2 regions of the Actinoplanes sp. CA-142083 genome follow, and region 1 is predicted to be linked to the other one. Evidence: riboswitches for the same ligand, from Rfam matches in the RefSeq annotation. Region 1 holds a riboswitch; the other holds the start of a gene.
The links. Region 1 has a riboswitch for ZMP and ZTP ahead of ACQPZX_RS02620 (glycine hydroxymethyltransferase). Riboswitches for the same ligand answer to the same signal wherever they lie in the genome.

Region 1 (3,402 bases):
GACGGCACGACCGACTATCCGCTCGGCACCTGGTCCGACGAGGCCGGTGGCACGCACACCTCCCGGCTGTACGTCACCTACGACCTGTCCGCCTACGAGGGCAAGAAGATGTACGGCGGCACGATGTGGGTCGAGGAGGAGAGCGCCGCCGACTGCACGAAGCGGTCCGTCGAGGTCTGGCGGACGAAGGCCGTCTCCACCCCGCCGAAGTGGCGGAACCCGCCCGCCGAGCTCACCAAGCTCGACGAGATCCAGACGCCGGAGCGCTGCCCGAGCGCGCTGTTCACCTTCGACGTGAGCGCGGCCGTCAACGACGCGGTGCAGCACAAGCAGCGGCTGGTCACCTTCGAGCTGCGGGTGGGTGCCGAGCACGAGGCCGATCCCGCGTACGGCCGGCGGCTCTCCGAGTCGTACGGGCTGCGGTTCACCGTCAACTACAACTCGCTGCCCACCGTCGACAGCGCCCACCTGTACACCAGCGGCTTCGCGTGCACTCAGCTCAAGCCGTACCCGAAGTACACGGGCGCCCGGCTGGAGGCCCTCGGCCACGACGGTGACGAGAACGACGGGGTCAAGACCGAGTTCGCGATCTGGCCGGTGGGCTCGCCGGACGCGAGCACCGTCTACACCGACGAGCGCTCGCTGCAGGGCCGCGTCGCCGGGGTCACTGTGCCGAGCAGCACGCTGGTGCAGGGCAAGTCGTACGCCTGGCAGGCCCGGGTGACCGACGGCATGGACACTTCCGCCTGGTCGAAGAAGTGCTACTTCACGTACGACGGCGTCCGCCCCTCCGCTCCCGTCGTGACCTCCGCGAACTTCTCGCCCGGCACGTGGGGCCCGCGCGGCGAGTACCCGGTCTTCACCTTCGACGGGCACGGCGACAAGGACATCGCCGGGTTCCAGTGGGGCTGGGGCGACCTGGGCGTGTTCGGCGTCTGCGACTACGGCGGCGAGTACGGCCAGCTGGTCTGCACCGAGCCGTTCAGCAAGCCGCGCACCGTGCGGGCCGGCACGCCGGGCGGAAAGGTGACCCTGACCATCAACCCGGACGCCTCCGGTCCCCAGCGGCTCTCGGTCCGGTCGATCGACACCGCCGGCAACGTGTCGGACATCGTCCGGTACGAGCTCCTCGTGCCGGGCTCCGAGCCGGCGGTCACCGTCGAGGGTCCCGAGCCGCAGTGGAACCAGGACGTGCTGATCAAGGTGACGCCGTCCGCGGGCATCACCGGCGTGACCGAGTACGAGTTCACCCGCGAGAGCACCGGCGAGGTCGAGACCCGGCAGGCCGACGAGAACGGCGTGGCGTACTTCAGCTTCCGCGCCAACGAGATCGAGGGGCCGACCATCCTCGTGCGCAGCCACAGTGACAACGGCTTCGTGTCGGCGCCGGCGCGCTGGTGGTTCCCGTTCGACCCGGGCCCCGGCGTGAGCGCCGACGTCTACGACCACCGCAGTCAGGTGCCGACCGGCGGCGTCGGGGTCGAGGGCACGTTCACCTTCAGCCCGCCGCCAGGCTGGACCGACGTCGCGGCCTACCGGTACGACTTCGGTGCCGAACAGACCGAGGTGCCGGCCGGCCCCGACGGGCTGGCCACCATCACCTGGACGCCGACGGTCAGCGGCTTCACCCAGCTCACCGTGTACGCCGTCAGGGCCGACGGCACGGTGAGCGACTATCCGAACTGGTACTGGTTCGAGGTGGCCGGCTAGCCCCTCGTCACGGCTGGAGCCCGGTGGTCACGATCTCGATCATCGGGCCCGGCCGGCCGGTTATCGGACGCCTCGGCGGAGCTGACGGGGGTATGCTTCCCGCGGGCCGTAACTGGCGCTTGAAGATGGGGAACCATCGGGGAGCGGCCCCATCGCGATGATGACTTGCCGTGCGCCTGGGCCTCTTCCACCGTGATAGGGAGGTCCCATGCCTGAGCTCAACGCCGAATCCAGCGCCTTCCGCTCCGCGCTCGAGGTCGTCCGCTCCGTCGAGCCGCGCATCGCCGACGCGATCGCCAAGGAGCTGCACGACCAGCGCGAGTCCCTCAAGCTGATCGCCAGCGAAAATTACGCCTCCCCGGCGGTGCTGCTGGCGATGGGCAACTGGCTCTCCGACAAGTACGCGGAGGGCACCATCGGCCGCCGCTTCTACGCCGGCTGCCAGAACGTCGACACCGTCGAGGCGATCGCCGTCGAGCACGCGAAGGCCCTGTTCGACGCGCCGTACGCCTATGTGCAGCCGCACTCCGGCATCGACGCGAACCTGGTCGCCTACTGGGCGATCCTCGCCGACCGGGTCGAGGTCCCCTATCTCAAGAAGTTCGAGAAGCGCCAGGTCAACGACCTCACCGACGCCGAGTGGGCGGAGCTGCGGCAGGCATTCGGCAACCAGCGCATGCTCGGCATGTCGCTGGACGCCGGCGGCCACCTCACGCACGGCTTCCGGCCCAACATCTCCGGCAAGATGTTCGACCAGCGCAGCTACGGCGTCGACCCGGCCACCGGCCAGATCGACTACGCGGCGCTGCGCGAGACCGCCCGCGAGTTCAAGCCGCTGATCATCGTGGGCGGCTACTCGGCGTACCCCCGCAAGGTGAACTTCGCGACCATGCGCGAGATCGCCGACGAGGTCGGCGCCACCTTCATGGTCGACATGGCGCACTTCGCCGGCCTGGTCGCGGGCAAGGTCTTCACCGGCGACTACAACCCGGTCGAGCACGCCCACATCGTCACCACCACCACCCACAAGAGCCTGCGCGGCCCTCGCGGCGGCGCCGTTCTGGCCCAGCCTTCGCTGGCGGACCAGGTCGACCGCGGCTGCCCGATGGTCCTCGGCGGCCCGCTCAGCCACGTCATGGCGGCCAAGGCGATCGCCTTCGCCGAGGCGCGCGACCCGTCGTTCCAGAACTACGCCCAGCAGATCGTCACCAACAGCCAGGCGCTCGCCGAGGGCCTGCTGAAGCGCGGCGTCCAGCTCGTCAGCGGCGGCACCGACAACCACCTGGTCCTGCTCGACGTGCACCCGTTCGGCCTCACCGGCCGCCAGGCCGAGCAGGCCCTGCTGTCCAGCGGCGTCGTCACCAACCGCAACGCCATCCCGCAGGACCCGAACGGCGCCTGGTACACCTCCGGCATCCGCATCGGCACGCCCGCCCTGACCTCGCGCGGCCTCGGCACCGCCGAGATGGACCAGATCGCCGACCTGATCCACACGGTGCTGACCAACACCACCCCGGCCGAGGGCTCCAAGGCGAAGTACACCCTCGACCCGGCCCTCGCCGACCGCATCAGCAAGCAGGCAACCGAGCTGCTCGCGCCGTTCCCCCTCTACCCCCAGGTCGACTTGGGCTGATTCTTTTAAATTCATGTCGTGCGTGAGCGGTGGGTACGGACCGTCGCTCCCGCCGAGGC
Region 2 (3,402 bases), 2.2 Mb from region 1:
CCTCGAGCCGCGAGACCCACTCGGTGACGTCGCGGGCGATGTCCTGCGCGGTCAGGCCCAGCGCGGTGAGGATCTCGGCGCGACTGCCGTGCGGGTGGAAGCCGGTGGGCACGCCGAAGTCGCGCAGCGGCACGTCGACCGCCGAGTCGCGCAGCGCGCTGGCCACCGCGTCGCCGACGCCGCCGGCCCGGATGCCGTCCTCCAGGGTGACGACCATGCGGTGCTGGCCGGCCAGGCCGATCAGCTCGATCGGCACCGGGCGCACCCAGCGCGGGTCGACCACGGTCACGCCGTAGCCCTGCTCGGCCAGCCGGTCGGCGACCTCGAGGCCCAGCCCGGCGAACGAGCCGACCGTCACCAGCAGCACGTCCTTGCGGTCGTCCTCACGCAGCACGTCGACCTGGCCGAAACGACGCACGGCCGGGGTCGCCGGCGCCACCGAGCCGGTCGGGAACCGTACGATCGTGGGCCCGTCATCGACCGCGACGGCCTCCCGCAGCTCCTCACGCAGGGTCGCCGCGTCGCGCGGCGCCGCGATGCGCAGGCCGGGCACCACGCCGAACACGCTCATGTCCCAGATGCCGTAGTGGCTCGGGCCGTCCGGCCCGGTGATGCCGGCCCGGTCGAGCACGAAGGTCACCGGCAGGCGGTGCATCGCGACGTCGAGCAGCACTTGATCGAACGCCCGGTTGAGGAACGTCGCGTAGACCGCGACCACCGGGTGCAGGCCACCCATGGCCAGGCCGGCCGCGCTGGTCGCCGCGTGCTGCTCGGCGATGCCCACGTCGTACACCCGGTCGGGGTGTTTGCGGGCAAGCGCGGCTATCCCGGTCGGCTCGGCCATCGCCGCCGTGATGCCGACGATGTCGGGGCGCTCGTCGGCGATGTGCACGAGCTCCTCGGCGAAGACGTGCGTCCACTTCACCGACGGCTTGGCCAGCAGCTTGCCGGTCTCGACGTCGAACGCGCTGCTCGGGCCGTGCAGGCGATCGGCCTCGTCGAGCTCGGCGGGACGGTAGCCGTAGCCCTTGCGCGTCACCGCGTGCACGATGACCGGCGCGTTGAAGCCCTTGGCCCGGCGCAGCGCCGACTCCATGGCGACGACGTCGTGACCGTCGACCGGCCCGATGTACTTGATGCCGAGGTCCTCGAACATCGGCTGCGGGCTGACCGCGTCCTTGATGCCCTTCTTGACCGCGTGCAGCACCTCGTAGACCGGCTTGCCCACCACCGGGGTCGAGCCGAGCGCGTCCTTCACCAGGTCGAGCACCCGCTCGTAGCCCGGGTTGAGGCGCAGCGTGGAGAGGTGGTCGGCGAGGCCGCCGATGGTCGGCGCGTACGAGCGGCCGTTGTCGTTGACGACGATGACCAGCCTGTTTTTCGCGGCGGCGATGTTGTTGAGCGCCTCCCAGCACATGCCGCCGGTGAGCGCGCCGTCGCCGACCACGGCCACCACGTGCCGCTCCTCGCCGCGCAGCGTGTACGCCTTCGACATGCCGTCGGCGTAGGACAGGGCGGTGGAAGCGTGCGAGTTCTCGATGTAGTCGTGCTCGCTCTCGGCGCGGCTCGGGTAGCCCGAGAGGCCGCCGCGCTGGCGGAGCAGGTCGAAGCCGTCCTGCCGGCCGGTGACGATCTTGTGCACGTACGCCTGGTGGCCGGTGTCGAAGAGCAGGCTGTCCCGCGGGGACTCGAAGACCCGGTGCAGGGCCAGGGTGGTCTCCACGACGCCCAGGTTGGGCCCCAGGTGGCCACCGGTGCGGGACACCTTGGCCACCAGGAAGTCGCGGATCTCGGCGGCCAGCAGGGTCAGCTGCTCGGGGGTGAGGCGCTTGAGGTCACCCGGACAGGTGATGGACGCCAGCAGGCCGGTCGAGGCGGGGTGGGCTTCGCTCATGGATGCGAAGTCTATCGGCGCGGGGCAGGGGTGCACGCCGCGCGAACGTACAGAGCCTGGTCCTACACACAACCTGCACATCACCGAGATCGGTGACTTCTCTCACAAGCGTGGCGATATGGCATCCTGGGAGACCTCTGCGCGACTGGCGGCACGGGGATGGGTGACCATCGGGGAGCCGGCCACGGGAATCGACCGCCTGGGTTCCCGTGCCCTCGAGGAGCCGCCATGTCTTCCGCACGTCTTCTCCCCGGCAAGCCCGTCGCCGAGGCCGTCCTGGCCGACGTGACCGCCCGCGCGGCCAAGCTGCGCGAGCGCGGCATCGTCCCGAGCCTCGCCACGATCCTGGTCGGCGACGACGACGCCAGCGCCGGCTACATCCGCATCAAACAGCGCCAGGCCGCCGAGCTGGGCTTCGCCTCGCCGCACCGCCACCTGCCGGCCGGCACCACCCAGGCCGACCTGCTCCAGGTGATCGAGGAGTTCAACGCCGACAAGGACGTCCACGGCGTGCTCATCCAGTACCCGATCCCCGGCCACCTGGACTACGACGCGGCCCTGCAGACCCTCGACCCCGACAAGGACGTCGACGGCATGCACCCGCTCAACATGGGCCGCCTGGCGCTGGGCATGCCCGGGCCGCTCCCCTGCACGCCGGCCGGCATCGAGGCGCTGCTGGCCCACTACGAGATCCCGGTGGCCGGGCGCGAGGTGGTCATCCTCGGTCGCGGTGCCACGCTGGGCCGCCCGCTGGCCATGCTGCTGGCCCAGAAGCGCCCGACCGCCAACGCCGCGGTGACGGTCGTGCACACCGGGGTGAAGGACTGGCCGCGCTACACGCAGCGGGCCGAGATCCTGGTCGCCGCGGCCGGCGTCCCCGGCATCATCCAGCCCGAGCACGTACGGCCGGGCGCGGTGGTCATCGGCGCCGGCGTCCGCTACGAGGGCCGTCGCCTGCTCCCCGACGTGGACGAGTCCTGCGAGGCCGTCGCCGGCGCGATCACTCCCCGAGTCGGAGGGGTCGGGCCGACCACGGTCGCCATGCTCTTCCGCAACGCGATCCAGGCGGCCGAGCGGGCCAACTAGTCAGGCTCTCTAGTTAGCAGGTAGCCTACCTAGCCATGGTGAACGCACCACGGCCATGGCTGCATGGCTTCCTCGACCTGTGCCTGCTCGCGATGCTGCGGGAACGCCCCGACTACGGCTACGGCCTGGCCCAGCGCCTGGCCGCGGCCGGCGTCGCCGACGTGCCCGGCGGCACGCTCTACCCGGCCCTGCTGCGCCTCGAGCAGCAGGGCCTGGCCGAGCCCAGCTGGCAGCCGTCGGAGTCGGGCCCGCGCCGCAAGTACTACGCAGTCACCCACGCCGGCCGGACCGCGCTCGACGCCCAGGTAGCCGAGTGGCAGCGCTTCCGCGACGGCATAGACGTGCTGGTGGCCGCCGGAGCCCCGCGATGAGCGGCGCCCCGGACGGCTGGGCCGCCCCGGACGACTGGGCCGCCCCGGACG

Region 2: another riboswitch for ZMP and ZTP. It lies ahead of ACQPZX_RS41715 (bifunctional 5,10-methylenetetrahydrofolate dehydrogenase/5,10-methenyltetrahydrofolate cyclohydrolase); the one in region 1 lies ahead of ACQPZX_RS02620 (glycine hydroxymethyltransferase).

The regions. Positions count from the first base shown of each region.
Region 1 is NZ_CP192076.1:552,888-556,289, forward strand. It holds gene ACQPZX_RS02615 (hypothetical protein) at 1-1,710, shown strand, start outside; ZMP/ZTP riboswitch at 1,809-1,899, shown strand; gene ACQPZX_RS02620 (glycine hydroxymethyltransferase) at 1,919-3,343, shown strand.
Region 2 is NZ_CP192076.1:9,075,841-9,079,242, forward strand. It holds gene dxs (1-deoxy-D-xylulose-5-phosphate synthase) at 1-1,894, opposite strand, end outside; ZMP/ZTP riboswitch at 2,026-2,106, shown strand; gene ACQPZX_RS41715 (bifunctional 5,10-methylenetetrahydrofolate dehydrogenase/5,10-methenyltetrahydrofolate cyclohydrolase) at 2,123-2,980, shown strand; gene ACQPZX_RS41720 (PadR family transcriptional regulator) at 3,016-3,351, shown strand; gene ACQPZX_RS41725 (ATP-binding cassette domain-containing protein) at 3,348-3,402, shown strand, end outside.